Regions from separate parts of the Burkholderia sp. JP2-270 genome, predicted to be linked through region 3. Evidence: riboswitches for the same ligand, from Rfam matches in the RefSeq annotation. Region 3 holds a riboswitch; each other region holds the start of a gene.
What was found. A riboswitch is a leader RNA that binds a small molecule or an ion and turns the genes downstream of it on or off. The one in region 3 is predicted to bind cobalamin.

Region 1: another riboswitch for cobalamin. It lies ahead of DM992_RS07835 (TonB-dependent receptor); the one in region 3 lies ahead of cobA (uroporphyrinogen-III C-methyltransferase).
Region 2: another riboswitch for cobalamin. It lies ahead of DM992_RS24075 (CbtB-domain containing protein); the one in region 3 lies ahead of cobA (uroporphyrinogen-III C-methyltransferase).

What each region holds. Positions count from the first base shown of each region.
Region 1 is NZ_CP029824.1:1,632,296-1,642,438, reverse strand. Features, by position in the region: gene DM992_RS07845 (ABC transporter ATP-binding protein) at 1-83, opposite strand, end outside; gene DM992_RS07840 (iron ABC transporter permease) at 80-1,099, opposite strand; gene DM992_RS07835 (TonB-dependent receptor) at 1,118-3,034, opposite strand; cobalamin riboswitch at 3,098-3,352, opposite strand; gene DM992_RS07830 (ATPase) at 3,507-3,857, shown strand; gene DM992_RS07825 (cell division protein ZapA) at 3,854-4,168, shown strand; RNA gene ssrS (6S RNA) at 4,250-4,431, shown strand; gene DM992_RS07815 (EVE domain-containing protein) at 4,543-5,004, shown strand; gene DM992_RS07810 (SIMPL domain-containing protein) at 5,210-5,950, shown strand; gene lgt (prolipoprotein diacylglyceryl transferase) at 6,062-6,952, opposite strand; gene DM992_RS07800 (LysR substrate-binding domain-containing protein) at 7,042-7,956, opposite strand; gene ilvD (dihydroxy-acid dehydratase) at 8,092-9,765, shown strand; gene DM992_RS07790 (c-type cytochrome) at 9,893-10,143, shown strand, end outside.
Region 2 is NZ_CP029825.1:1,376,841-1,386,983, reverse strand. Features, by position in the region: rRNA gene DM992_RS24115 (23S ribosomal RNA) at 1-76, shown strand, start outside; rRNA gene rrf (5S ribosomal RNA) at 260-372, shown strand; partial or broken gene DM992_RS24100 (nuclear transport factor 2 family protein) at 575-883, opposite strand; gene DM992_RS24095 (DHA2 family efflux MFS transporter permease subunit) at 1,096-2,520, shown strand; gene DM992_RS24090 (2OG-Fe(II) oxygenase) at 2,797-3,540, opposite strand; gene DM992_RS24085 (inorganic phosphate transporter) at 3,826-5,418, opposite strand; gene DM992_RS24080 (histidine phosphatase family protein) at 5,599-6,186, opposite strand; cobalamin riboswitch at 6,235-6,377, shown strand; gene DM992_RS24075 (CbtB-domain containing protein) at 6,410-6,619, shown strand; gene DM992_RS24070 (CbtA family protein) at 6,633-7,361, shown strand; gene DM992_RS24065 (LysR family transcriptional regulator) at 7,384-8,292, opposite strand; gene metE (5-methyltetrahydropteroyltriglutamate--homocysteine S-methyltransferase) at 8,420-10,143, shown strand, end outside.
Region 3 is NZ_CP029824.1:2,720,953-2,731,095, reverse strand. Features, by position in the region: gene DM992_RS12915 (cobyrinate a,c-diamide synthase) at 1-881, opposite strand, end outside; gene cobO (cob(I)yrinic acid a,c-diamide adenosyltransferase) at 884-1,486, opposite strand; gene DM992_RS12905 (cobalamin biosynthesis protein) at 1,521-1,898, opposite strand; gene cobA (uroporphyrinogen-III C-methyltransferase) at 1,895-2,704, opposite strand; cobalamin riboswitch at 2,814-3,051, opposite strand; cobalamin riboswitch at 3,177-3,441, shown strand; gene DM992_RS12895 (HoxN/HupN/NixA family nickel/cobalt transporter) at 3,628-4,686, shown strand; gene cobW (cobalamin biosynthesis protein CobW) at 4,713-5,792, shown strand; gene cobN (cobaltochelatase subunit CobN) at 5,799-9,608, shown strand; partial or broken gene DM992_RS12880 (ATP-binding protein) at 9,605-10,143, shown strand, end outside.

The sequences.
Region 1 (10,143 bases), 1.1 Mb from region 3:
GCGCCGGCCATCAGCGTCAGGTCGACGGTCGCGCAGGCCATGTGGTTGCCGGAGGCGGCAGCGTGCTGCGCAGTGCCTGTCATCGCATCGGCCTCCTCAGCAACATCCACAGGAACACCGGCACGCCGATCAACGCGGTCATCACGCCGACCGGCAGTTGCGCGGGCGCGATCGCGGTGCGCGCGAGCAGGTCGGCCGCCATCACGCCGCCGCCGCCCGCGAGCATCGCGGCCGGCAGCAGCATGCGCTGGTCGTTGCCGAATGCGAGCCGCAGCGCATGCGGCACGACGAGGCCGACGAAGCCGATCGTGCCGGCCGTCGTTACCGCAGCCGCCGCGGCCAGCGACGCGACGAGATAGATCCGCACGCGCAGGCGCGCGACCGGTACGCCAAGCGCGAGCGCGGTCGCGTCGCCGCGCAGCAGCACGTTCAATTGCGGCGCGGCCGGCAGCGCGACGCATGCGGCCAAGAACAGCGCGCCCCACGCGAACCACGGCGCGGTCACGCCGTTCAGGTCGCCCGTCAGCCAGAAGATGATCCCGCGCAGCCGCGCATCGGGCGCGAGCGACAGCAGCAGCGTGACGAGCGCGCCCCACCCTGCCGCGATCACGACACCAGTGAGCAGCAGCCGCGGCGACGCGTCGCGCGAATCGCCGCGCCACAGCTCGCGGCGCGCGAGACCGAGCACGAGCGCGACCGATACGAGCGCGCCGGCGAACGCCGACGCATCGACGAGCCACCACGCACCGCCCGCGATCATCGCGACCAGCGCGAACCCGGCCGCGCCACCGGACACGCCGAGCACATACGGTTCCGCGAGCGGGTTGCGCAGCAGCACCTGCAGCAGCGCGCCGGCAAGCGCGAGCAGCGCACCGCACGCGAAGCCCGCGAGCGCGCGCGGCAGGCGCAGCGTGCGGACGATGTCGGCGAACAGCGCGTCGCCGCCATGCGGCACGAGCGACGCGAGCGCCTGCCACGGCGACATCGGCACGCTGCCGATCGACAGCGACACGACGAACAGCAACGCGACCACGGCGGCCAGCGCGGCCCAGATCGCGGCGGCGCGCGCGGCGCTCATGCCGCGCACGGGGCTGCGCATGACGCGCGGCGCATCCGCTTACTGCTGCTGCCAGCCGAGCGTGACATAGGCGCCGCGCTTCGGCGTGTTGTAGGCATATGCAAGCTCGTAGTCCTTGTCGAGCAGGTTGTCGATACGCGCGCTGACATACCACGACTTCGTGATGTTGTAGCGCGCGGACAGGTTGACGATCCCGTAGCCGCCGAGCCGCCCGCCGCCCGGATCGTTGCGCGCGCCGCTCACGAGCCATTCGCCGCCGACGCGCCACGCGCCGAACGCGCGGTTCACGGCCATCGACGCGAAACGCCGCGCGCGGCGGTCGAGATCCTGATTCTGCGTTTCGTCGACCGGGTTCTGCAACGTGGCGGCAACCCGTACGTCGGTCGCGCCGACATGCCCCTGCCACGACCCTTCGAGCCCCTGCACCTTCGCGCTGCCGACGTTCTGCGCAATATAGTAGAAACCGCTCCCGTCGGGCCGATAGTTGATCAGGTTCGCATAGCGCGTCTGGAACGCGGTGAGCCGCATCACGCCCACCGCATCGGACGCGTACTGCAACGCGGCCTCGATCGAATGGCTGCGCTCCGGCTGGATCGACGGATTGCCGGCCATCGGGTAATAGAGGTCGTTGAAGCTCGGCGCGCGGAACGCGTCCGAATAGCTCGCGGTCACCTTCCAGCGATCGGTCAGTTCGAGGCCGTAGCCGAGATAGTAGGAATTGGCGCCGCCGAAGTCCGAGTACTGGTCGCGGCGCAGGTTCGCCTGGAACTGCTGGCGGCCGAAGCGCCCCGAATAGCCGACCCAGCCGGAATTCACGTGACGCTGCGGCGCGGAATACGCATTCGACATGAATTGCTGGTCGAGCCGCTCGTAGCCGGCCTGGATCAGATGATCCGGCGCGATCCGGAAGTCGTTCTGCCACGTGTACTGGCGGTTGTCGGTATTGAAGTGATCGGTATAGACGCCGTTCAGCGCCGACTGGCTGCGATCGTTGCCGGTCGACACGCTCACGCGAGCGGTCCACCAGTCGGTCAGCTTGCCGTTCGTGAACGCACGCACCTGCTGCACGCGCGAATAGAGGTTGTTCAGGTCGGTCGGCACGCCCCACGCATTGTCGTAGCTGTTGTTGCCGTTCGACTGGAAGTAGCTGATGCCCGCATCCCAGCGGTCGTTGAAGCGGTGGCGCAGCGCCGCGGTGATGCTCTCGTTCAGGTAGCCGTTCGCATTCGGGTTCGCGTTCGGCTTCTTCGCCGGGTCGAGCGCGGAAAAACCGTTGTCCTTGTCGCGTGCGATCGACACGCTGAACGTCGTCTTTCCGTCGCCGTCGAGCCGCCCCGATACGCCGGCCTGCTGCGTCTGAGTGCCGTAGCTGCCGACGCCGACCGCGAAGTTGAAGCGCGGCGGATGATTGCCGCCGTCCTTCGTGAACACCTGCACGACGCCGCCGATCGCGCCCGAGCCGTACAGCGACGACACGTTGCCGTTCACGATCTCGACGCGCTCGATCTGGTCGAGCGGCAGCTGGCTCAGTTGCGCGGCACCGAGACTCGCGGAATCGACCCGCACGCCATCGATCAGCACGAGCGACTGCGTCGACTCCGCGCCGCGCAGAAACATCGTCGTGCTCGCGCCGGGGCCGCCGTTGCGCACGATCTGCGCGCCGGGTGCGAACGCGAGCAGGGTCGGCAGGTCGGCGCCCGGATGCGCGGCGATATCCTGCGCGTCGAATACGGTGGTTTGCGGAATCGTGTCGGCCAGCGCCTGCGGCGCGCGCTGCGCGGTGACGACGACCGGTTCGAGCATGGTCGCAGCGCCAGGCCGGGCCGCGGACACGGCCGACGTTGTCGCGGGTACGGCGGGCGCCGCGGCATCGGCATTCGCCGCGGTCTGCGCGGCGGCGGCAAGCGGCAGTCCGCAGAGCGCGCCGAGCGCCGTGCGGACGATTGGGGTCAGCATGAAGATAAATCCCGTGAAGCACTGCGCGCCCCGCCTCCCCGCAGGCCGCGCGTCACGAAGCCCATGCGGGCTCCCCGCCTCGGCCGGTATCCGGGCTGGCGGCGTACCGGCTCGCCTTCCCGCGCGATGACGCGCAGTGGCCCGCGCCCGCGTGCGACACCTGCACGCGGAACGCGCCCGAGCCGGCCTGCGTCACAGGACGCGGCCGCTTACCGTTGCGGGGGCAGCGCAGGTTGGCGGCCTCCCGGCGGAGCCCGCTCCCTGCTTCCCGTTTAACCGCGCGTTCCACGCGCGAGCACCGAGGCGGCGCCAGTTTAGGAGCCGCTCGCGCGAGCGTCAAGGAAGCGTCCGGACACGCACGTGGCGCGCCTATTCGCGGCAAGAAGCGGGGGTGTTACGACTGGAAACGTTACAGATGTCGGATTGCGCGTTATTCCGCGCTAAAATGCTGGGTCTTTAGAGGACGCAGCAAATGCTCAACGAACTCGAAACCCTATCTCAAAATATTGGCCGTCTGATTTCGCTGAACAAGCGCTATCACTCGGAACGGCTCGCGCTCGAGGAGCAGGTCGCGCAATTGCGCGCGGAAGCGGACACGGTCCGCGCGGAACTCGCGCAGCTGCGCGATGAACGCAATGCGCTCGCAGCCGAGCGCGACACGCTGTCGGCGAAGATCGACGACGCGCAGGTGAAACTGAACGCGATTCTCGAAAAGCTGCCGCGCTCGAAAAGCGCGGAGCAAGCCGACAACCAGCTCGACCTGCTGGATGCGCAGGCGCGTACGGGTGGCGATGACGCGGCCAGCCACGGAGAACATGCATGAGCACCAAGCAGATCGAAGTCTCGATTCTCGGTCAGGCCTATCGTCTCGCCTGTTCGGCCGAGACCGAAGCGGCGCTGCTCGAGGCGGTCGCGCGCGTGGACGCCGAAATGTCGAAAATCCGCTCGAACAGCTCGGTACGCGGCACCGATCGCATCGCGGTGATGGCGGCACTGTCGCTCGCATCGGAATTGCTGCGGCTGCAAACGAGCGTGCGGCACGGTGAAGCATTTCCGGCGGAGGAAATCCGTCGTACAATGCACCAGATGAACGAACAGCTCGGCGCGGTGCTCGCACAGCACGAGACGCAGTAACGTTTCAATCGATGCGTCGATTCTCCTTGATCTCGGCGATCAACGGTGGTCAAATTGGCGCATCGAAACACAGTTCAGTCAGCTTCCCTGCCTGGTTCGCCAAGGTCATATATTCCTTGAACCAATGCCATGTGCACGGTTGCGGAAATTTGTAGCACGGGCGCGCGCGTCACTCTGTCTGATGTACCCGAAGTGCTGCTAACTGCGACCAATTCTGAACCTCAGGTTCAGGATGCCGGCCTAGCGGCCAAGGCGGGGGCCTATCCAACGGCATCGGGCGAGTCCCGGTGCCGTTTTCTTTTTCAGGGTCTGTTTGCACGCAGAACGCGCATGCCAACAGACCATCATGCCTCCTGCTGCGTCGATCACGATCCATGCAATACTGGCTGATGAAGTCCGAACCGGACGAAGCAAGCATCGACGATCTCGCCAACGCACCGCAGCGCTCGCTGCCGTGGACCGGCGTGCGCAATTATCAGGCGCGCAATTTCATGCGCGACACGATGAAGATCGGCGACGGCGTGCTGTTCTATCACTCGAGCTGCCCCGAGCCGGGCATCGCTGGCCTCGCCGAAGTATCGTCGACGCCCTACCCCGATCCCACGCAGTTCGATCCGAGCAGCCCCTATTACGACCCGAAGTCGACGCAGGAAGCGCCGCGCTGGCTCCTCGTCGACGTGCGCTATGTGAAAAAGTCGCCGCTCGTGCCGCTCGCCGCACTGCGCGAACACGACGAACTCGCCGACATGCGCGTGCTCGCACGCGGCAACCGGCTGTCGATCACGCCCGTTACGCGCGCCGAATGGCGGTTCATCACCGAAAAGCTGATGAAGTAGGCGCACGCAGCAGGCGCGCGCAGCAGGCGCGCGCACCAAACGTCAAATCTGGTCAGCACGCGCTGCCGCCGCGGAACTCGTGGATCGTTCGCGCAGCCTAAGCAACCGCTGTCGGTCAATCGGGCCGGCTGTTTTTTCGTTGCGCGGTACGCCCGCGTCGTGCACGCGTGATCCGCGTGCGCGCCCTCGCACAAGGAGTCCAACAATGACCAAGAAATCCGCACTCGCGCTGTCGCTCGCACTCGCCGCCGCCGTTCCCGTCGCGCTGACGCTCGCGTCGCCCGCCGCGCACGCGCAGACCGCGAACCCGCACTTTCCGGAACCGGCGGGCGTGCTGTCGCTTTCGTCGCAGGCCAGCGCCGACGTGCCGCAGGACATCATCCACATCACGCTGTTCTACGAACAGCAGGCAAAGGATCCGGGCAGCCTCACGTCCGCGCTGAACCAGCGTGCCGATGCCGCGCTGTCGCAAGCGAAGGGCGTATCGGGCGTCACCGCGCACACGGGTGCATTCTCCGTGTATCCGAGCACCGATCGCGACGGGAAGATCTCCGCATGGCGCGGCCGCACCGAAGTCGCGCTCGAATCGCGCGATTTCGCAGCAGCATCGAAGCTTGCAGGCCAGCTGTCGAACCTGATGCAGATCGCGAACGTCGAGTTCTCGCTGTCGCCCGAAGCGCAGCGCACGGCGGAGCAGAAGCTCACGACCGAAGCGATCAAGTCGTTCCGCGCCCGCGCGGACGAAGCCGCGAAGGCGTTCGGCTACAGCAGCTACACGATCCGCGACGTCAACGTCGGCAGCGGCCGCAACGTGCAGCCGTACCCGCGCGTGATGGCGATGGCCGCAGCGCCGATGGACAGCGCGAAGATGAGCGCACCGATCGCGGTCGAAGGCGGCAAGGCCACCGTGTCGGTCACCGTCAACGGCTCGGTGCAGATGAAGTAACGCGCAACGCGCGGCTGTCGGAAACGAAAAACGCCGGCCCTCGGGCCGGCGTTTTTCATTTGCATGCGTGTTGCCGATGCACGCGCCAGTTGCGCGCGCATCGATATCGCATCACGCAGCCGCATTCGCCGCGCGGCGGCGATACGCCCAGACCATCAGCGCGATGCCCGCGAGGATCATCGGCAGCGACAGCCACTGCCCCATCGACAGGCCGAGCGCAAGCAAGCCGAGGAAGTCGTCGGGCTCGCGTGCGAACTCGACCGTGAAGCGCGCGAGGCCGTAGCCGATCAGGAACAGCGCGGACACGGCGCCCATCGGCCGCGACTTGCGCGAGAAGAAGAACAGCGCGAAGAACAGCGCGATGCCTTCAAGCGCGATTTCATAGAGCTGCGAAGGATGGCGCGGCAGCATCTGATACTGCATGAACACGTCGGCGAGATGCCACTTCTCGACGAGCGCCGGATGTTTCGGCAGCCATGCCGCATCGTCGCGCATCGCGCCCGGGAACAGCATCGCCCACGGCGCCGTCGGGTCGGTCACGCGGCCCCACAGCTCGCCGTTGATGAAGTTGCCGAGCCGCCCGGCCGCGAGCCCCGTCGGCACCATCGGCGCGACGAAATCGGTGACCTGCAGCCAGTGGCGCTTGCGCTGCCACGCGAACAGCACCATCGCGAGCGTCACGCCGAGGAAGCCGCCGTGAAACGACATGCCGCCCTCCCACACCTTGAACACGTCGAGCGGATGCGAGAAGTAGAAATCGGCCTTGTAGAACAGCACGTAGCCGAGCCGGCCGCCGAGCACGGTGCCGAGCACGCCGTAGAACATCATGTCGTCGATGTCCTTCGCGGTCCAGCCCTGCGCCGCGACGTGCGGCAGCTTCAGGCGGACCCGGCCGACGACGATCGCCGCGATGAAGCCGACGAGATACATGAGGCCGTACCAGCGCACGGCCAGCGGCCCGAGATGGATCGCAACGGGGTCGAAATTCGGGTGAATGATCATGGGTTAGCGAAGAAGTTTTCGAATGCGGTACGGCCGTCGCGAACGCGCAGCACCGCGCATTGGACGGCACCGGCGCTCCATCGTTCACGTCACGCGGCGAGGCCCTGCGCGCGCACGACGTCGATGAAGCCGGCAAGCACGGGACTCACGTCGCCCGTGCGCCACACGAGGCCTGTCTCGACGACCGGCGCATGACCCGCGAGCGGCCGGTAGACCACGCCGGTGCGCCGCAGGTTACGCATCGATTGCGGCACCAGTGCGACGCCCATGCCGGCCGACACGAGGCTGACGATCGTCTGCATCTGGATCGCCTCCTGGCCGATGCGCGGAGTTTCCCCCGCCGCGCCGTAGCAGCCCGTAATGATGTCATAAAAGCCGGGCGCCAAACGACGCGGAAAGATCACGAGCGGCAATGCGGCGACATCGGCGAGATGCACGGGTTCGTCCTCGGGCGCGTCGGACGTTGCGGTCGGCATCGCGACCACCAGCGGCTCGCGCACGACGGGCAGGTATGACAGCCCGGCTGCGTGACGCGGCGGCACGGGCGGAATGACGAGCCCCGCGTCGATGCGGCCGGCGACGAGTTCGTCGATCTGCACGTCGCTCGTCGCCTCCGCGAGCTGCAGGCGCACCTGCGGATAGCGCGCGCCGAACGCGCGCAGCAGCGACGGCAGCAGCCCGTAATCGGCGGTCGACACGAACGCGAGCGACAGCGAGCCGGCCTCGCCGCGCGCGAGCCGCCGCGCGAGCGGCGGCAGCGCATCGGCCGACGCAAGCAGCCGGCGCACGTCGGGCAACAGCGCCGCGCCGACCGCGGTCAGTGCCACCGAGCGCTTGGTGCGCACGAACAGCGCGACGCCGAGCGCATCCTCGAGCGCCCGGATCGCCTGCGACAGCGGCGGCTGCGTCATCGACAGGCGCTCGGCCGCGCGGCCGAAATGGCGCTCGTCGGCGACGGCCACGAAATAGCGCCACTGGCGCAGGTCGGGCGTCGGATCGGCCATATGTCACTCATTCGCAAAACGACTTAATAAGCGACAAATAATATATTGGACATCCCAATCCGGAAACTCCATTCTTGTTTCATCCGAACCGGCGCGCCGCTCACGGGCGTCGCCCAGACAACGATGGAGTCCCCCATGCCGTACAACCGTCGCTCGAAGCACATCACGCAAGGCGTGGCCCGTTCGCCGAATCGCTCGATGTATTACGCACTCGGCTACCAGAAGGACGATTTCGACAAGCCGATGGTCGGCATCGCGAACGGCCATTCGACGATCACGCCGTGCAATTCCGGCCTGCAGCGCCTGTCCGATGCGGCCGTCGAGGCCGTGAAGGCGTCCGGCGCGAACCCGCAGATCTTCGGCACGCCGACGATTTCGGACGGCATGTCGATGGGCACCGAAGGCATGAAGTACTCGCTCGTGTCGCGCGAGGTGATAGCCGACTGCATCGAGACCTGCGTGCAGGGGCAATGGATGGACGGCGTGGTCGTCGTCGGCGGCTGCGACAAGAACATGCCGGGCGGCATGATCGCGCTCGCGCGCCTGAACGTACCCGGCATCTACGTGTACGGCGGCACGATCCGCCCCGGCCACTGGAAGGGCCGCGACCTGACGATCGTGTCGTCGTTCGAGGCCGTCGGCGAATTCACCGCGGGCCGGATGACGCAGGAGGATTTCGAAGGCGTCGAGCAGAACGCGTGCCCGACGTCGGGTTCGTGCGGCGGCATGTACACCGCGAACACGATGAGCTCGTCGTTCGAGGCGCTCGGGATGTCGCTGCTGCACTCGTCGACGATGGCGAACCCCGACCAGGAGAAGGTCGATTCGGCGGCCGAATCGGCGCGCGTGCTCGTCGAGGCCGTGAAGCGCGACCTGAAGCCGCGCGACATCATCACGAAGGCGTCGATCGAGAACGCTGTGTCGGTGATCATGGCGACCGGCGGCTCGACCAATGCGGTGCTGCACTATCTCGCGATCGCGCATGCGGCCGAGATCGACTGGACGATCGATGACTTCGAGCGCATCCGCAAGCGTGTGCCCGTGATCTGCGACCTGAAGCCGTCGGGCCGGTACGTCGCGACCGACCTGCACCGGGCCGGCGGGATTCCGCAGGTGCTGAAGATCCTGCTCGATGCGGGGCTGCTGCACGGCGACTGCATGACGATCACCGGCCGCACGATCGCCGACGAACTGAAGGACGTGCCGAGCGTGCCGCGCGCGGACCAGGACGTGATCTTCCCGATCGAGCGCGCGCTGTACAAGGAAGGCCACCTGGCGATCCTGAAGGGCAATCTCGCGGAAGACGGCGCGGTTGCGAAGATCACCGGCCTGAAGAACCCGGTGATCACGGGCCCGGCACGCGTGTTCGACGACGAGCAGAGCGCGATGGATGCGATCCTCGGCGACCGGATCCGCGCCGGCGACATACTCGTGCTGCGCTACCTCGGCCCGCAGGGCGGCCCCGGCATGCCGGAAATGCTCGCGCCGACGTCCGCGATCATCGGCAAGGGGCTCGGCGAATCGGTCGGCTTCATCACGGACGGCCGCTTCTCGGGCGGCACGTGGGGCATGGTGGTCGGCCACGTCGCCCCCGAGGCGTTCGTCGGCGGCACGATCGCGCTCGTGCAGGAAGGCGACTCGATCACGATCGACGCGCACCGGCTGCTGCTGGAGCTGAACGTCGACGATGCCGAGCTCGCGCGCCGCCGCGCCGCATGGAAACAGCCGGCGCCGCGCTACACGCGCGGCGTGCTCGCGAAATTCGCGGCCCTCGCCCGGCCGGCGAACCAGGGCGCCGTCACGGGTTGACGCGATATCGCCGCGGCATGCGACCCCAATGGGAATGGCCGCCGGGGGAACGCGCAAAACGTGCGTTCCCTTTGCTTTTATAATGCGCGGACCATGAAGCCGGCCGTCCCCGTCGGCGGAGAACCGCATGAAACAGATGATATTGCGCGCGCTGCTCGTGATGCTGCTGACCGGCGGCGCAGCGGCGGCGCGCGCCGAACAGGCCGACGGGCTCGCGCTCGCGCAGCGCAAGAACTGCATGGCCTGCCACGCGGTCGGCAAGCCGCTGATGGGCCCGTCGTTCCGCGACATCGCCGGCAAGTATGCGGCGCGCGGCGATGCCGTCGATTACCTTGGCCAATCGATCGTGAAAGGCAGCGTCGGTGTATGGGGCAGCGT
Region 2 (10,143 bases), on a different replicon from region 3:
ACGTTGATAGGTCAGGTGTGTAAGCGCAGTAATGCGTTCAGCTAACTGATACTAATTGCCCGTAAGGCTTGATCCTATAACAAGTCTGTCTCGATAGCCGTTAGCGCTTCAGCGCTTACGGATATCGAGCGTCGAGTGCGAGGCACTCGACGTACGACGGTTGAAGTGCCGCGTACGTGTGAGATACAACCTCACAACCCCAAAATTACTGCTTCTTCCCGATTGGTCGCGCTGCGAAGCAACGCGACAACCCTCTTTGCCTGATGACCATAGCGAGTCGGTCCCACCCCTTCCCATCCCGAACAGGACCGTGAAACGACTCTACGCCGATGATAGTGCGGATTCCCGTGTGAAAGTAGGTAATCGTCAGGCTCCCTAAGCCAGGAACCCCCGCCCAAAAGGCGGGGGTTTTTGCATTGGCGCGGCGCAAATGCGTGCCGCGTCCCGCAGGGGGTAGCGCGCCCTTTTCGTCGCATCAACAGCAACTCACTCACGACCGTCGGTCGCCTCGGTTCTCTCGAGCGCGACACGGTGAGCCATATCGCTTCCCTCTCCCTCACCTATCTGGCGAGGGTTACATGATCTGCGATGCATGCCCGGCGACAATGCGCCAGCCGGCGCCCGATCGACGCCACAGGCGCGTATAGGCAAACGTGCCGTCGAACGCAGCGCCGTTAAAACGGCCGGCGAGCGTCGCCTTTGTCGTGGTCAGGATCATCTCGCCGATCGCGCGTGCATGCGTTTCATGGAAATCGAGTCTGTCGAGACGCAGCAGCTTCGCGCGATGCGTGGACAGATCGTCCTCCTTCGAGATGACCTGTCCGGTTGGAACGGTGAACACCAGATCGTCGTCCAGCAACGCATCGAGCGCGTCGACATCGTTGGGCGAGCCTCACTGTCCGGGGGCGTCACTCGGCGAGCGCAGCACGAAACCGTCCCGGAAATCTATGCGCATAAAGTGCAGTCGTGCGACATGAGTCGGCAAAGCGGAGACCAAGCCCTTCAAGGTAATATCGCCATTCGCCCCGATCCCCCGGTGCTTGTCTGCGCCGATTGGCGGTCGGTGTTTTCCGCATTCCGTCTCCTGCACCGTTCATGACTGACAGCCCTGCTCAAGGTGGTCGGACGACCGACTTCTTGCCGTACCTCGTCGCCGCAACGTTCTTCATGGAGTACCTCGACACGACCGTGATCGCGACCGCGCTGCCGCAAATGGCGCACTCGTTCGGTGTCGGGCCGAACGCGCTGAGCCTCGGGATGACAGCCTACATGCTCGCGCTTGCGGTGTTCATCCCGATCAGCGGCTGGATTGCCGATCGATATGGATCGCGCACCGTGTTCGCCAGTGCGATCGTCGTCTTTACCGGCGCGTCGGTGCTGTGCGGGCTATCGGATGGCGTGGTGACGTTCACGGCTGCGCGGCTGCTGCAGGGTGTCGGTGGGGCGATGATGGTGCCGGTCGGGCGGATGATCGTCGTGCGCAGCACCGAGAAAGCAAAGCTGATGCGTGCGATCGCGACGATCACGTGGCCGGGCATCGTCGCGCCCGTCGTCGGGCCGCCGATCGGCGGCTTCATCACGACCTATGCGTCCTGGCGATGGATCTTCCTGTTGAACGTCCCGTTCGGCATCGCCGCGCTCGTCTGTACCTGGCTGATCGTCCGGAACACGCGGGCCGACGAGCAGCGGCCGCTCGATTGGGTCGGCTTCGTGCTGGCCGGCGGAGCACTGACCTGTCTGTTGATCGGCACCGAGGCGGCCGGCCAGCAGGACGTCCACTTCACGCGCGCGGCCGTCCTGGTGGGCGCGAGCGTGTTGTTCGGCATGGCTGCGTGGCTGCATGCGCGGCGTTGCGTGCATCCGCTGCTCGATTTCACGACGCTGAAGATACCGACGTTCTCGGTGACGGTGATCACCGGCTCGATCACGCGGATGGCGATCAACGCCGTGCCGTACCTGCTGCCGCTGCTGTTCCAGATCGGTTTCGGGCTGTCGCCGTTCCAGTCCGGTTTGCTGCTGCTCGCGAGTGCGCTCGGCAATCTCGGCATGAAGGCAGGAACGTCGTGGATCCTCGACCGCTACGGATTCCGGCGCGTCGCGCTCGTCGACGTGACGATCGTCGGCATCTTCACGATTGCGTGCGGCTGGTTGACCGCATCGACGCCGCTGGCGATCACGCTGTTCGTCGTATTCGTCTACGGGCTGACGCGGTCGATGCAGTTCACGACGCTCGCGACGCTGGCCTATGCGGATATCCCGGCTCACCAGACGAGCGCGGCCAGCACGTTGTGGAGCGCTGCGCAGCAAATGACGATCGGGATGGGGATCGCGTTCGGCGCGTTGTCGCTGCGGCTCGCGGCACTGGTGCGTGGCGATGCGGCCGGCATGCATTACGTGCTCGACGATTTCCGTTGTGCATTCGTCGCGGCGGGCGTGCTCGCACTGCTGACGTTGCCGGGCTACGCGCGATTGGCCTCCGATGCAGGCGATCGGCTGCGGGCGAATGTGGCGCGAGGGTAGGACGGACGGCTAATCGCGTTTGTGTCGCGACAGGTGAGTGCTTTTGTTTCCTGTCGCTCGCCAGCAACGTCGAATCGTCATGGCTGTGATGACTTGCCGGGGAGCGCAAGCTGTCATCCGTCAAAGCGGACGAGCGGGCAGATCGCACGGCGATGCGTGGTCGTAACGCCCCCGGAATGATCGCGCGCGACTGGCGCGACAGATGCGAGGTGCTCCTCGCGCGAACCCGTTGGTGCGATCAACCGCACGACCGTATCGTGCTCGTCCCGATTACCGTCACTGGGCATCATGGAAGATGATGCCGACCGTGTGGCGATGGCCGCTTCTGATCCGGCTTACGCCGTGGCGCAGGTTGACGCGATAGACGCCGCGCGTTCCCTGCACGGGCCTGCCGTGCACGGCGAAGATCGCCGCGTCGCCTTGCGTCAGCGGCACCACTTCCGCACGCGACTGCATGCGTGGCCGCTGTTCCGTCAACACGAACTCTCCTCCCGTGAAATCGCGGCCCGGCGCCGACAGCAGGATCGCGACCTGCAGCGGAAACACGTGCTCGCCATACAGATCCTGATGGAGGCAGTTGTAGTCGTCGGCACCGTATTGCAGGATCAGCGGCGTCGGTCGTGTTTGTCCCGCGGCGTGGCAGCGGTCAAGGAAGGCAGCATGGTCTTTCGGATAGCGGACGTCGATTCCGAGTGCCTGGTTCCAGCGATTCGCGATCGGCGCGAGATGCGGGTAGATCGTCGTACGCAGTTCCGAGACGATCGCGGGCAGCGGATATGCGAAATACTTGTATTCGCCGCGCCCGAATCCGTGTCGCGCCATCACGATGCGTGAACGATAGAGCGCATCCCGCGGATAGAGCGATACGAGCGCATCGCACTCGCTTGCCGAGATCAGGCCCGGCACGCGCGCGCATCCGTAGCGATCGAGTTCGGCATCGACGGCCGTCCAGTCGACCGTGTCGGCGCGTTGCGCGATGTCCAGCGATTCGACGGCAGGTTGCAGATCGGCGATGTTCACGGGCGTACCTCGTTCGTCAGCAGTGTGGCGCCGTGCGGTCGCTCGGAATGCTCAGGAAACGTCGCGCGCACAGTCGAGTCCACGAAGAAAGTTGATGAACCCAGTCTAGCGACTTCCGTGCGCCGGCGCGCTCCAGATCTTGCGCTCCAATTCGGAAAAGGAAGAGAGGAAAGCTCGCGATGTGGCATGGACGCACCGAATGCGTCCACGTCGGAGCGAAGAAGCGAGGGTCGAATCTCCAACAGCAGGCGGCCGGCTTCCGCCGGCCACCCGCCCCGTCCCCGATCAGGCCAGCAACCGGAACAACCAGTAGAGTCCGCCCGCAAGTGCGATAGACGCCGGCAGCGTCAGCACCCACGCGAGTACGAGGCTGCGCACCGTGCTCCATTGCAACCCGGACCCGTTCGCCGCCATCGTGCCCGCGACGCCCGACGACAGCACGTGTGTCGTCGAAACCGGTAGCCCGTACACGTCGGCGGCGCCGATCGTCAGCATCGCGACGAGTTCGGCCGACGCGCCCTGACCGTACGTCAAATGCTGCTTGCCGATTTTCTCGCCGACGGTCACGACGATCCGCTTCCAGCCGACCATCGTGCCGAGGCCCAGTGCGATCGCAACGGCGACCTTCACCCACGTCGGAATGAACTTGGTCGCGTGATCGAGTTGCTTGCGATAGTTGTCGATCGCGAGCTTGTCGTCGGCGGCGAACGCGGGCTGGCCCGACTTCTCGATCAGGCGAATTGCTTCGGATACCAGATACATCGTGTTGCGCACGTTGTCGACGTCGCGCTGCGGCACGGCTGCCATCGAGCCCGACGCGCCGACCGCAGTCGCGAGCGACGTCGACAACTGCTGTACGGCCGGCAGCACGGCGGGCGTCAGCTCGCGACGCTGCACGTAGTGCTCGACGTCGGCGCGCGGGTTCGCGGACGGCGCGACGCCGCTCGTGTATTTCCCGAACGTCGCGGCGGCCTGGTTCGCGACCGCAACGAAGGTCTGCGATTCGGCGGGCGTAACGGCCTTGTTCAGCGCATACGCGGTCGGCACCGTGCCGATCAGGATCAGCATGATGAGGCCCATTCCTTTCTGCCCGTCGTTCGAACCGTGCGCGAACGACACGCCCGTGCAGGTGAGGATCAGCAGGCAGCGAATCCAGAACGGCGGCGGCTGGTCCTTCGGCGGCTCCTTGTACAGCTCGGGAATCCGCACGATGGCCTTCAGCACGAGCAGCAGCAGCGACGCGCACAGGAAACCGACGATCGGCGAGAGCAGCAGCGACTTGCCGACGCCGAGCGCCTGGCCCCAGTCGACGCCGCTCGTGCCCGACGGCCCGTGCATCAACTGGTTCATCAGCCCGACGCCGATGATCGAGCCGATCAGCGTATGCGAGCTCGACGAAGGCAACCCGAAATACCAGGTCGCGAGGTTCCAGACGATTGCGGCGATCAGCAGCGCGAACACCATCGCGAAGCCCGCGCCGCTGCCGACCTGCAGGATCAGTTCGACAGGCAACAACTGCAGGATGCCGAACGCGACGGCGCCGCTCGAAACCATCACGCCGAGGAAGTTCCACATGCCGGACCAGATCACCGCGACGTTCGGTGTCAGCGAGTGCGTATAGATCACGGTGGCGACCGCGTTCGCGGTGTCGTGGAAACCGTTGACGAATTCGAAGCCGAGCGCGATCAGCAGCGCGGCGCCGAGCATCAGGTACGGGAACAGCGATCCTTCGCGGACTGGCGACAGATCGTCGATCAGGTGCGTGGCGATATAGACGGCGCCGATCGCGAGCACCAGCAGGAAGAAGGCATAGCCGACCTGCCGGTTGCGCTCGACGGAGCCGCGATTGTTCGCGGCGGACGAAGCAGGTTGATTCATGACGGCATCTCGTGAGGGAACCGCGTCCGATCCTAGCTGCGGCCAGCAGTCAGTTTGATGACAATCGGGATGACGAACGGTATGTCTTACGGCGACGTAAGGTGAATGTCGGCGCGCGACCGAGATGCGACACGTCGGCCCGTATCGCGGCCCAGATAGTGAACACGACACGGCAGGGACTTACGCATCGGTGTCGCGCCGATCGTCGTTCGTCATCAATGCCCAGCCGTGCGGTGATGCAACGAAGGTCATGCACGACAGCGGCGCGACGTCGATGCGGGTTGCAGCGTCGGGATTCATCCGCAGTACGTGTGCGACGGCCGCGCGAACGATCGCCGCGTGGGTGACCGCGACGATGTCGCGGCCAGGCGGCAGCGCGTTCAACCATGCGCCGACGCGGCGAGCGGCGGCTTCGAACGACTCTCCGCGATGCGGTGACGCGGATGGATCGGCGATCCATGCACCCAGTTCGTCCGGCAGGTCGCGTGCGAGGTCGTGCAGCCGCTTGCCGCGCCAGTTTCCGTAGTCGATGTCGCGCAGCGCGTCATCGACGTCGGCATGCAGCCCGAGCGCATCGGCGGTCTGCCGCGCGCAGCGTGCGGGGCTGCACAGCACGAGCGAGCCGGCGACGCCTGCCCACCGGTCGCGCAGCGCAGCGGCGTTCGCGAGCCCGTGAGCGTCGAGCGGATCGTCGTCGGGAAACGCGCCGGTGCGCATTGCCCGGGTCGATGCGTGTGCGATCAGGCGCAGCGAGGCATGCATGTTGATGTCGGTTTTCGAAAGGGGCCGGGGCGGTTGTGCGGTCGTCCGCAGACCTTCACTTCAATACGCGGACGTTCGCGCGTACAATTCGCCCGATACGAAACGCGGAAGCCGGTGCAATCCCGGCGCGGTCGCGCCACTGTAACCGGGGAATCCCGATCCCGGAAGCCAGACCTGCCTTCGTACCCATCCAACATTTGTCGGGGCGCGATTCCCCTGAGGTGCATCCATGAGCGAAGCAGTGCTGAAGCCGGTTGCCGTGCCGGCACCCATCCCCGTCCGTGAACTGTTGCCGTGGGCCGTGTTCGTCGGCCTGATCCTGCTGCTCGCACTCTATTTCGTCGGCGCGGAACAAGGCGCGACGTCGCTCGTGCCGGGCATGTACGTGCATGAATTCGTCCACGACGGCCGCCATCTGCTCGGCTTTCCCTGCCACTGACGCGGAGTACACGATGGTCGGAAAGCTGCTCATGCGCGGGATGCTCTCAGGCATCGCCGCGGGCCTCCTCACGTTCGGTTTCGCGAAAATCGTCGGCGAACCGCAAGTCGATCAGGCGATTTCCTTTGAAGAAAAGCTCGAGGCCGCCAAAGGCGACGTGCCGGAGCACGAGCACGAACTGGTCAGCCGCGACACGCAGGCCGGCCTCGGCCTGTTGACGGGTGTCGTGACCTACGGCGCGGCATTCGGCGGGCTGTTCTCGCTGGTCTTTGCGTATGCATACGGGCGAGGCGGCCGTCTCCCGGCACGGCCGCTGGCCGCGTGGCTTGCGCTGGCGGCGTTCGTCGCGCTCGTGATCGTGCCGAACATCAAGTACCCGGCCAATCCGCCGTCGGTCGGCGATCCCGACACGATCGGCTATCGCACGGGCCTGTTCTTCCTGATGATCGCGATCTCGATTGCGACGATGGCGTTCTCGGTCAGCGTGCGCCGCCATCTGCTGGCGAAGCTCGGCCAATGGAATGCGTCGATCGTCGCGGGGCTCGTGTTCATCGCGATCATCGCGGCCGTGCAGGTCGGGCTGCCGTCGATCGACGAAGTGCCGGCCGCGTTCCCGGCCGCCGTGCTGTGGAAGTTCCGCGTCGCGGCCATCGGCATGCAGGCGATCATGTGGACGACGATCGGCCTGCTGTTCGGCGCATGGGTAGAGCGCGGCGAACGCATCGGCATGCGCGCCGCCTGACACGTATCGCGACGGGGCACGCCTAGCGCAGCATGCGCGGCGCGTTCCACGTCGATTCGCGCGCAAGCGCGACGAACGCGGCCAGATAGTCGATCGATGCATCTGCTTCGCGGATGCCGAGGAAGATCTGCTTCGCGATCCCCTGCTTGCCGAGCTTGACCGGCACGACCGGCATCCGGTCCGCGTATTCGTCGGCGAGCCATCTCGGCAGCGCGGCCATGCCGCGCCCGCTCGCGACCATCTGCAGCATGATGTCGGTCGTCTCGATCGACTTGTGCCGCCTCGGCACGATGCCGGCCGGCGTCAGGAACTGGTTGTAGATGTCGAGCCGGTCGGTTTCGACCGGGTACGTGATCAGGATCTCGTCGGTCAGTTGCTCGGGAGTCACGTAGTCGGCGTTCGCGAACCGGTGTGAGTCGGCGACCACCAGCACCTGCTCGTAGTCGAACACGGGATCGAAGCGCAGGCCCGGCTTGTTCAGCGGATCGGGCGTGACGAGCACGTCGATGTCATAGCCAAACAGCGCACCGATGCCGCCGAACTGGAAGCGCTGCTTCACGTCCACGTCGACGTCGGGCCAGCGCGACAGATACGGCGACACGACCTTCAGCAGCCACTGGTAGCACGGGTGGCACTCCATCCCGATGCGCAGCGTGCCGCGCTCGCCCTTCGCGTACTGCCTCATCCGCTCCTCGGCGAGCTCGAACTGCGGCAGCAGCCGGTTCGCGAGCTTCAGCAGATAGTGCCCGCCCTGCGTGAGCCGCAGGCCGCGTCCTTCCCGATCCCAGATCGGCGTGCCGAGCTGCTGCTCGATTTTCCGGACGGTGTGGCTGAGCGCCGATTGCGTGAGATGCAACGCATTGGCGGCCGCGGTCAGCGAGCCCTGGCGCTCGACTTCACGAATGACGACGAGATGGAATCGTTCCAGCATGGATATCGCTTATCTAACAGATGCATGAACAAATTTAATGGATGAATGAAATAATGCCATTTTATTTCATGGTTTGAAATCCCTATCATGGCTGCCGGATCTTCTATTTCATCTGGACGGCAGCTTCATGGTCAGGACACACAACCTCGGTTTTCCGCGCATCGGCGCGAAGCGCGAACTCAAGTTCGGTCTCGAACGCTACTGGAAGGGCGAATCGTCGCGCGACGAGCTGAAGGCGCTTGGCGCCGGGCTGCGCCAGCGCCATTGGCACGACCAGCGCGATCTCGATCTCGCGCCGATCGGCGATTTCGCGTTCTACGACCAGGTGCTCGACATGAGCTTCACGCTCGGCAACCTGCCCAAGCGCGTGCAGGGCTTCCACGGCGACGTGCTCGACAACTATTTCCGCGTTGCGCGCGGCCGTTCGGCGCAGTCGGCGCAAGAGCATGCGGCGTGCTGCGGTGGCGTCGCGGCCGGTGAAATGACGAAATGGTTCGACACGAACTACCACTACATCGTGCCGGAATTCCACGCGGACACGAACTTCTCGCTCGACCCGTCGCGCCTGCTGCAGCAACTGGCCGAGGCGAACGCGCAGGGCGTGAATGCCAAGCCGGTGATCATCGGCCCCGTCACGTACCTGTGGCTCGGCAAGGAGAAGGACGATTCCGACCGTCTCGCGCTGCTGCCGAAGCTGCTGCCCGTGTACGGCGCGCTGCTCGATACGCTGACCGCGCAGGGAGTCGAATGGGTGCAGATCGACGAACCGATTCTCGTCACCGAACTCGACGCCGAATGGCGGCAGGCATTTCGCACCGCGTATGCGGCACTGGAGACGCGCCGCATCAAGCTGCTGCTTGCCACGTACTTTGGCCAGCTTCAGGACAACCTGACGCTCGCGAGCTCGCTGCCGGTCGACGGCCTGCATGTCGACGCGATCAATGCACGCGACGAAATCGACGCTCTGGTGCGCGAGCTGCCCGCCGAGCGCGTGCTGTCGGTTGGCGCGATCAACGGCCGCAACATCTGGAAGACAGACCTGAGCGCGACGCTCGACTGGCTCGAACCGCTCGCGAAGCAACTGGGCGATCGCCTGTGGCTCGCGCCGTCGTGCTCGCTGCTGCACGTGCCGGTCGATCTCGCGAGCGAGGAGAAGCTCGACGCGGAGATCCGTTCGTGGCTCGCGTTCGCGCTGCAGAAGCTCGACGAGCTGAAGGTGCTCGCGACCGCGCTGAACGAAGGCCGCGACAAGGTGGCCGATGCGCTTGCCGCGAACGCCGCCGTGATCGACTCGCGCCGCCGCTCGCCGCGCGTGAACAACCCGGCGGTGAAGGCCGCGATCGCGCGCATCGACGCGCAGCTCGGCAAGCGCGTGAGTCCGTATACGCAGCGCGCACCGAAGCAGTCGGCGCGGCTGAACCTGCCGGCCTTCCCGACGACGACGATCGGCTCGTTCCCGCAGACCGCCGAAATCCGCCAGGCGCGCAGCCAGTTCAAGGCAGGTGCGCTGGATGAAGCCGGCTATCGCATGGCAATGAAGGCTGAAATCGAACGCAGCGTCCGCGAACAGGAGTCGCTCGAGCTCGACGTGCTCGTGCACGGAGAAGCCGAGCGCAACGACATGGTCGAATACTTCGGCGAGCAGCTCGACGGCTACGCGTTCAGCCAGTTCGGCTGGGTGCAGTCGTACGGTTCGCGCTGCGTGAAGCCGCCGATCCTGTTCGGCGACATCAGCCGCCCGAAGGCGATGACGGTCGAATGGATCACGTATGCGCAGTCGCTGACGAACAAGCCGATGAAGGGCATGCTGACCGGCCCCGTGACGATCCTGAACTGGTCGTTCGTGCGCGA
Region 3 (10,143 bases):
GCATGCAGTTCCGGATAGCCGCCCGGCAGGAACAGCGCGTCGCAATCGCCCGGCACCGGCTCGTCGGCGAGCGGCGAGAAGAACCGCAACTGCGCGCCGAGCGCATCGAGCAGCGTGAGATTCGCCGGATAGATGAACGAGAACGCCGCATCGCGCGCGACCGCGATCCGCTTGCCGGCGAGCGCACGCGGCAGCGGCGTCGCGACGTCCGGTTCCGCGAACGCGACGGCAGGCGGCAATTCGGCGAGCGCCGTCTGCTCGAGCACGTCGGCCGCGCGCTCGAGCCGCGCCTCGAGGTCGTCGATGTCGGCTGGCTGGTGCAGGCCGAGGTGCCGCTCCGGCAGCGCGATGCCCGCATCGGCCGGCACGTGGCCGAGCCAGCGCAGGTCGGCGGGCAGCGCCTGTTGCAGCAATTCCGCATGCCGGGCCGAGCCGACGCGGTTCGCCAGCACGCCGTGAAACGGCAGCCCCGGCCGGAACCGCGCGAGCCCGAACGCGATTGCCGCGAAGGTCTGCGCCATCGCCTTCGCGGAAATCACCGCGACGACCGGCACGCCGAACGCGGCCGCGAGGTCGGCACTGCTCGGCGTGCCGTCGAACAGCCCCATCACGCCCTCGATCAGGATCAGGTCCGCATCGCGCGCGGCATCGGCCAGCAGTGCGCGGCAGCCGGCCTCGCCGACCATCCCGAGGTCGAGCGCATGCACGCTCGCGCCGCTCGCGCGTTCGAGCAGCATCGGATCGAGAAAATCGGGCCCGGTCTTGAACACGCGCACGCGGCGGCCGAGCCGGCGGTGCAGCCGCGCGAGGCCGGCCGTCACCGACGTCTTGCCCTGGCCGGACGCGGGCGCGCTGACGAACAGTGCGGGGCAGGCCGGCACGCTCAGAACTCCACGCCGCGCTGCGCCTTCACGCCTTGCTCCTTGTACGGATGCTTGACGAGCCGCATTTCGGTGACGAGATCGGCCGCGTCGATCAGCGCATCGGGCGCGTGCCGCCCGGTGACGACGACATGCACCGACTCCGGACGTGCGACGAGCGTCGCGAGCACTTCGTCGAGCGGCAGGTATTCGTACTTCAGCACGGTGTTCAACTCGTCGAGTATCACCATCCGGTAGTCGCCGCTTTCGATCATCCGGCGCGCCTCGTCCCAGCCCTTGCGCGCCGTCGCGATGTCGGCGTCGCGGTTCTGCGTGTTCCATGTGTAGCCGTCGCCCATCGTCACGAAGTCGCATTCGGCGACCGCGCCGAGGAAGTCGCGCTCGGACGTGTGCAGCGCGCCCTTGATGAACTGCACGACGCCGAGCCGCATGCCGTGGCCGAGCACGCGCACGGCCATGCCGAACGCGGCCGTGCTCTTGCCCTTGCCGTTGCCGGTGTGGACGATCAGCAGGCCTTTTTCATGGGTGGCGGCGGCCTGCTTCTTCTCGTGGCCGGCGCGGCGGCGTTCGGCCATCCGCTGATGGGATTCGGAGTCGGTCTTCATCGGGAATCGTCCTGTCGAAAGCGAAAGAAAGGGTTCAGAGCGGGCCGGCGAGTGCGACCGTCACGCCGTTCCGGATGGATTTGGGGCCCAGCAGCCGGCCGTGCGGTGCCGCGAGCTGCGCGCACGGCTCGGCCACGCCCGCGACGCCGAAGCGCGCGAGCGCGGCGTCCGACGGGCCGCTCGCGGCCAGTTCGGGACGGCTCGCGAGTTGCGCCGCGTCGAACGCGACGAGCGGCCAGCCGCGTCGCGCGCACAGCGTGCGCAGCGCGCGGGCACGCGCCTTGTCGGCGAGCGTCGCGACGAGCGCCGGTTCGGCGGCCGGGTAGAGCGCCAGCGCCGCGCGGATCGCGGCATCGAGTTGCGCGGCCGTCACGCCCGCGCGGAAACCGACGCCGAGCGCGACGCGCATCATGCGCTGCCGCCGAGCGCCGCACGCACCGACGGATCGTCGGCAAGCGCCGCGACGCGGCCGATTACGACGATCGCCGGCGAACCGATGCCGGTCGCGCCGACGCGTTCGACGACGGTGTCGAGCGTCGCGAGCACATGCCGCTGTTCGGGGCGCGTCGCGTTCTCGATCGCCGCGCACGGCGTATCGCCGGGCAGGCCGCCGTCACGCAGCGCCGCCGCAATCGCGTCGAGCCGGCGGATGCCCATATAGATCACGATCGTCATGCGCGTGGCCGCAAGCGCGCGCCAGTCGGGCTCGTCGGCGCCCGCGCCGTGGCCCGTGACGAAGATCACGCCCTGCGCGTCGCCGCGCTGCGTGACCGGAATGCCGAGCGCGGCCGGCGCGGCGATGCCCGAGGTGATGCCGTTCACGACCTCGACCGGGAAACCGGCCGCACCGAGCGCGGCCAGTTCCTCGCCGCCGCGGCCGAACACGAACGGATCGCCGCCCTTGAGCCGCGCGACGCTGCGGCCGGCGCGCAGGTGCGCGAGCATCGCGGCAACGATCGCTTCCTGCGGCGTCGACGCATGACCGCCGCGCTTGCCGACATGCTCGATGTGCGCGTCGGCACGCGCATGGCGCAGCACGTCGGGGTTCACGAGATCGTCGACGAGCAGCACGTCCGCCGCGCCGATCGCGCTCACGGCCTTGAGCGTCAGCAGGTCGGCGTCGCCGGGGCCCGCGCCGATGAGCCAGGCGCGGCTCATCGCGCGCGGCACGGCGCGCACCGTGTCGAGACAGTGGAAAGGGGAAGGCGGGCGGCACATCGGCGGCCGGCGAGCAGGCAATGCATGACGGATCGGGCGAAGCCCGCGCGAACGCGGGCGGAATGCGCACCCCATCCGTCCCCCGCGGATCGGGCGTTCGGCGAGCATCGGGCTCGCCCCTTGCGTCGGCCGGTATCCGGGCTGGCCGCTTGCCAGGCCGCGGCCTTCCCGCCCGGCTGACGGGCAGTGGCATCGTGGGCGGCATGGGCGCGTGCGCGGGGAAGCGCGTCGCGCGGGCGGCGTACCGTTGCGGGGACAGCACAGGCCGGGCGGTCGTCCGCCTCCTGTTTCCCGTTTAACTGCATGCGCGGAATGCGCATGCGAGCACCGAACGCGGCGCTACGATAGCACAGCGGTACGCCCGCGCGAACCCGCCGCGACGATGCCGGAAGCGGCCTCCGGCGTGGCGCCGCGGCCATGCAAGACGCCGTTCGGAAAGCCGCGCCGCCTTGACGCTCCCGCCCCCGACGCCTACACTCGCACGCGTTTTGGTGCTCGCGCGCGCCCTCCGGCGCACGCAGTTAAACGGGAAACAGGGAGCCTGCCTGCGTCGCAGTCGAGCCAACCTGTGCTGCCCCCGCAACGGTAAGCGAACGCATCGTGCCCGCCGCGATGCAGCGCCGCTTCGCCGCATGCCGCGCGCATGCGGACGACCGCCACTGGATGCCCTGCGCATCCGGGAAGGCGAAGCGGCGTGTTCGTCAGCCCGGATACCGGCCTAAACGTTGGGGTTCAGCGCCGCGGGGAGGCGGCGCATCGTCCACGGCCGCAGCATGCCCGACACCCGAGCGTTTCCCGATTCCCGTCGTCCGACCGCCCGTGCGAGCGCGCATGATCCGGCCCGATGAAGGGCCGGACCGCGCGGGGCGAGCCGCGACGGCCGTGTTGGCATTCTTCATGTCGACCGTTCGCAAAGGAGCGTCATGCTCGATTCGCTGTTTCGCCTGTTCAACGACAGCCCGTCCGGGCTGCGCGGCAAGATCGTCGCGATCTATGCGCTGCTGCTCGCGTTCAACGCAGGCGCGTGGATCTGGGCGTTCGCCGCCTTCCACGGTCAGCCCGTGCTGCTCGGCACCGCGCTGCTCGCATACGTGTTCGGGCTGCGCCATGCGGTCGACGCCGACCACATCACGGCCATCGACAACGTCACGCGCAAGCTGATGCAGGAGGGCCGCAGCCCGCTCGGCGCGGGCCTGTTCTTCTCGCTCGGCCACTCGACGGTCGTGATCGTGATGTCGGTCGTGGTCGCGCTCACGGCCGCGTCGCTCGCGCGCTTCGAGAGCATGAAAGCGTGGGGCGGCGTGATCAGCACGAGCGTGTCGGCGTTCTTCCTGCTGGTGCTCGCGATCGCGAACCTGCTGATCCTGATTTCCGTCTACCGGACGTTTCGCGCCGCACGGCGCGGCGAGCCGATCGTCGACGCCGATCTCGACCTGCTGCTGAACCAGCGCGGCGTGCTCGCGCGCCTGTTCCGTCCGCTGTTCCGGCTCGTGTCGCGCAGCTGGCACCTGTATCCGGTCGGGTTCCTGTTCGGCTTCGGCTTCGACACGGCGACCGAGATCGCGCTGTTCGGCATCTCGGCGGCGCAGGTGCAGGGCGGCCTGTCGTTCTGGTCCGTGATGGCGCTGCCGATGCTGTTCACCGCCGGCATGACGCTGGTCGACACGACCGACGGCATCCTGATGATGGGCGCGTATCGCTGGGCGTACGTGCGGCCGATCCGCAAGATCTACTACAACATGACGATCACCTTCGTGTCGGTGCTGGTCGCCGCGCTGATCGGCGGCATCGAGGTGCTCGCGCTGCTCGCGGACAAGCTGTCGCTGCAGGGCCCCGTGTGGGGCTTCGCGTCGATGGTGGCGTCGCACTTCGGCATGCTCGGCTACGTCGTGATCGGCCTGTTCCTCGCATGCTGGCTCGTGTCGGCCCTGATCTACCGGTTAAAGCGCTACGACGAGATCGACGTGACGATCTCGGCCTGACTCCCCCTTACGACCCTGGATATTCCATGACTCTACGCAAGCTGCCCGTCACGATCGTCACGGGCTTTCTCGGCAGCGGCAAGACGACGCTGATGCGCCACATCCTGCAGCACGCCGAAGGCCGCCGCATCGCGGTGATCGTCAACGAATTCGGCGAGCTCGGCATCGACGGCGAAATCCTCAAGGGCTGCGGCATCGGCTGCGACGACGCGCAGGACGAAGCGTCGGGCCAGCTTTACGAACTCGCGAACGGCTGCCTGTGCTGCACCGTGCAGGAAGAGTTCTATCCGGTGATGGAAGCGCTCGTCGAGCGCCGCGCTGACATCGACCACGTGCTGATCGAGACGTCGGGGCTCGCGCTGCCGAAGCCGCTCGTGCAGGCGTTCAACTGGCCGACGATCCGCAACAGCTTCACGGTGGATGCGGTCGTGACCGTCGTCGACGGGCCGGCTGCCGCGAGCGGCCAGTTCGCGGAAAACCCGCAGGCAGTCGACGCGCAGCGCCGTGCGGACCCGAACCTCGACCACGAATCGCCGCTGCACGAACTGTTCGCCGACCAGCTGTCGTCCGCCGATCTCGTGATCGTGAACAAGGCCGATCTCGTCGGCGACGCGCAGTTCGCGCAGATCGAAACCGCGATCCGCGAAGAGATCCCGCCGCAGGTGAAGATCGTGCGCGCGACGCGCGGCGAGCTCGACCTCGCGATGCTGCTCGGGCTCGAATCGGCGTCGGAAGAAACGATCCACCTGCGCCACGACCATCACGGCTCGGCCGACGACGGCGATCACGATCACCATCACGACGATTTCGATTCGGTGGTCGTGTCGGGCGACGCGGGCTCGCGCGAAGCGACGATCGCCGCGCTGCAGCGCGTCGTCGAAGCACACACGATCTACCGCGCGAAGGGCTTCGCCGCGCTGCCCGGCGCGCCGATGCGGCTCGTGATCCAGGGTGTCGGCCGCCGCTTCGACAGCTATTTCGACCGCCGCTGGCAGGACGGCGAAACGCGCGCGAGCCGTTTCGTGCTGATCGGCGAGGATCTCGACGCGGCCGCGCTGCAACGCGCGTTCGACGCCGCGTGCGCGGCCGAACCGCAACAGGCGTAACGCACGATGCATCTGCTGCGCACCACGCCGGGCGGCTTCGTCGACGATACGCAGGGCGTCGTCCGGATCGACCAGCAACCGGCCGACATCGTGATCCTGAGTTCGGCCGACACGACGCTGTCGCTGCTCGCGAGCGTCGTGCCGCAATTGCCGGCCGGCTTCCCGAGCGTGCGGCTCGCGAACGTCACGTTCCTGCGGCAGCCGGCGTCCGTCGATTTCTATGTCGACGACGTGCTGCGTCATGCGAAGACGGTCGTGATCGATCATCTCGGCGGCGAAGCATACTGGCCGTACGGGATCGAGCAGGCCGTGTCGCTCGCGTCGAAGCGTGCTCAGCAGCTCGCGATGTTCTCGGGCGACCTGCAGGAAGACCCGAACCTCGTCGCGAAGAGCACGGTCGCCCCCGACCTGTGCCGGCTGTGGTGGCGCTACCTGCGCGAAGGCGGCGTGCACAACGCCGAAGCACTGCTGCGCAGCATCGCCTTCCATACGCTCGGCTTCGGCGACGAACCCGAGCCGCCGCGTCCGCTGCCGGCCGCCGCGCTGTATCACCCGGCGCGCGACCGCGCGAGCGTCGACGACTGGCGGCCGCGCTGGACGCCCGGCGCGCCGGTCGTCGCGATCCTGTTCTATCGCGCGCACTGGCAGGCCGCGAACACGGCCGTGTTCGACGCGCTGGCCGACGCACTCGTTCAGGAAGGGCTGAACCCGCTGCCGATCGCGGTGACGTCGCTGAAGGACGCGGTGAGCCGCGAGGTCATCACGCAGCTCTGCGACATGCACGGCGTGGCGCTCGTGCTGAACACGACCGCGTTCGCGGCCGGCGCGATCGATGCCGCCGAGCCGGACGTGCTCGCCGGCGACGCGCCGGTGCTGCAGGTGATCCTGTCCGGCGGCAATCGCGACGCATGGGTGGCCGACAACCAGGGCCTGCATGCGCGCGACATCGCGATGCACATCGCGCTGCCCGAGGTCGACGGGCGCATCGTCACGCGCGCGGTGAGCTTCAAGGGGCTCGCCTATCGCTGCCCGCACACCGAGGTCGACGTCGTGCGCTACCAGCCGGATGCGGAGCGGATCGCGTTCGTCGCGGCGCTCGCGCGCGGCTGGTGCCGGCTGCGCACGCTCGACAACGCGAGCAAGCGCATCGCGCTGATCCTCGCGAACTATCCGCAAAGCGAAGGGCGGATCGGCAACGGCGTGGGGCTCGACACGCCGGCGTCCGCGCTGCGCGTGCTCGCGGCGCTGCGCGATGCGGGCTACGCGGTGGCCGACCTGCCGCCCGACGGCGATGCGCTGATCGCGCGGCTTACCGAAGGCGTGACCAACGACGCGGCCGTGCATGCGCTGCGCCCGGCGTTCCAGAGCTTCGCGCTGGCCGACTACGTCGCGCATTTCGCGCGGCTGCCGGCGGCCGTGCGCGCCGCGCTGAACGAGCGCTGGGGGCCGCCCGAAGCCGACCCGACGCTGCGCCACGGGCGTTTCACGATCGCAGGCTGGCGCGCGGGCAACGTGTTCGTCGGCATCCAGCCGTCGCGCTCGCGCGGCGAGAACGACTATGCGAGCTACCACGACGCGGATCTCGTGCCGCCGCATGCGTATCTCGCGTTCTATTTCTGGCTGCGCGATGCGTATCGCATCGACGCGGTCATCCATCTCGGCAAGCACGGCAACCTCGAATGGCTGCCGGGCAAGAGCGTCGCGCTGTCCGACGCATGCTGGCCCGACCTGACGCTCGGGCCGCTGCCGCACCTGTATCCGTTCATCGTCAACGATCCGGGCGAGGGCAGCCAGGCGAAGCGCCGCGCGCAGGCGGTGATCGTCGATCACCTGATGCCGCCGCTCACGCGCGCGGAAAACTACGGCCCGCTGCAGGATCTCGAGCGGCAGGTCGACGAATACTACGAAGCGCTGATGGTCGATGCGCGGCGCGCGAAGCTGCTGAGGAAGACGATCCTCGCGACGATCGCCGAACACCGGCTGCACGACGAACTGAGCGTATCGCCGCCGCGCGACGCGGGCGACGAGGATGCGCTGCTGACGCGCGTCGACGCATGGCTGTGCGAATTGAAGGAAGCGCAGATTCGCGACGGGCTGCACGTGTTCGGCGTGTCGCCGGCCGATCGTCAGCGGCGCGATACGCTGCTTGCGCTCGCGCGCTTTCCGGTCGGCGACGGCAAGGGCGAGCGCGCGGGGCTGATCGGCGCGCTCGCGCGCGACCTGACGCTCGGCGACGATTTCGATCCGCTGTCGGCCGACTGGGCCGCGCCGTGGGCCGGCCCGCGGCCGGCGATCCTGCAGGCGCTCGATGCATCGCCGTGGCGCCATGCGGGCGATACGCGCGAGCGGCTCGAACGGCTCGCGCAGCAATGGCTGGACGGGCTGTGCGCGACGGTATCGGGTGACGCCCATACCGATGCGACGCCGCCCGGCGAATGGCCGCATACGCTCGCGGTGATCGAACGCGTCCGCTCGACGCTGATGCCCGCGCTCGACGCATGCGGCGGCGAGGAAATGCGCCAACTGCTGCGCGGGCTCGACGGCCGCTTCGTGCCGCCGGGGCCGAGCGGCTCGCCGTCGCGCGGCCGCCCCGACGTGCTGCCGACCGGGCGCAACTTCTACTCGGTCGACACGCGCGCGGTGCCGACGCAGGCCGCGTGGTCGCTCGGCCTGAAATCCGCGCAGCAACTGATCGAGCGCCATCTGCAGGATCACGGCGACTATCCGCGCGCGATCGGCTTGTCCGTGTGGGGCACGGCGACGATGCGCACGGGCGGCGACGATATCGCGCAGGCGTTCGCGCTGCTCGGCGTGCGGCCGAAATGGGCGCACGGCAGCCATCGCGTGACCGATTTCGAGATCCTGCCGATCGAGATTTTCGACCGGCCGCGCATCGACGTGACGCTGCGCGTGTCGGGCTTCTTCCGCGACGCGTTCCCGAACCTGATGCACCTGTTCGACGCGGCCGTGCAGGCCGTCGCCGAACTCGACGAACCCGAGGAGCTGAACCCGATCCGCGCGCGCATCGAGCGCGAACGCGCGAAATGGATCGCGCAGGGCGTGGCGCCCGACGAAGCGCGGCGCCGCGCCGGCTGGCGCGTGTTCGGCGCGCGGCCGGGCAGCTACGGCGCGGGCCTGCAGGACCTGATCGACCAGCGCCGCTGGCAGACCGACGCCGATCTGGCAGAGGCCTACCGACAGTGGGGCGGCCATGCTTACGCGCAGAACAGCGCGGGCGACGCCGCGCCCGACGTGTTCGGCGAGCGGCTGGCGACGATCGACGTCGTCGTGCAGAACCAGGACAGCCGCGAGCATGACATCCTCGATTCGAACGACTACTACCAGTTCCAGGGCGGCATGACGGCGGCCGTGCGGCACCTGTCGGGGCAGCAGCCGAGCATCTACCACGGCGACCATGCGAATCCGGTCGCGCCGAAGATGCGCACGCTGCGCGAGGAGATCGCGCGCGTGATCCGCTCGCGTGTCGTCAACCCGAAATGGCTCGACGGCGTGAAGCGCCACGGCTACAAGGGCGCGGCCGAGCTGGCCGCGACCGTCGACTACCTGTACGGCTATGACGCGACCGCGCGCGTGCTGTCAGACCACCAGTACGCGCTCGTCGCCGACGCATACCTGTTCGACGACGACACGCGCGGGTTCCTCGAACGGCACAACCCGAAGGCGCTGCACGGCATCTGCGAACGCTTCGTCGAGGCGATGCAGCGTGGCCTGTGGCAGCAGCCGGGCGACTATCGCGAGCGGATCGAAGCGGTCTGGCTCGAAAGCGAACAACTCCAGGAAGGAGGACGGCGATGACCGATCCGACGCTGCACCGCGAGCGCGCGGTCTTTCCGTTTGCGGCGCTCGTCGCGCAGGACGCGTTGCAGCAGGCGCTGCTGCTCGCCGCGATCGATCCGTCGCTCGGCGGCGTGCTCGTGAGCGGCCCGCGCGGCACCGCGAAATCGACCGCCGCGCGCGGCCTCGCGGAACTGCTGCCCGAAGGGCAGTTCGTCACGCTGCCGCTGTCGGCGAGCGACGAACAGGTGACGGGCACGCTCGATCTCGCGCATGCGCTGGCCGAAAACGGCGTGCGCTTCCGGCCGGGCCTGCTTGCGCGCGCGCATCTCGGCGTGCTGTATGTCGACGAGGTGAACCTGCTCGCCGACGGGCTTGTCGATACGCTGCTCGACGTCGCCGCGAGCGGCGTGAACATCGTCGAGCGCGATGGCGTATCGCACGCGCATGACGCGCGCTTCGTGCTGGTCGGCACGATGAATCCCGAGGAAGGCGAACTGCGTCCGCAGTTGCTCGACCGCTTCGGGCTGATGGTCGAGCTGGAGAACTGCTTCGA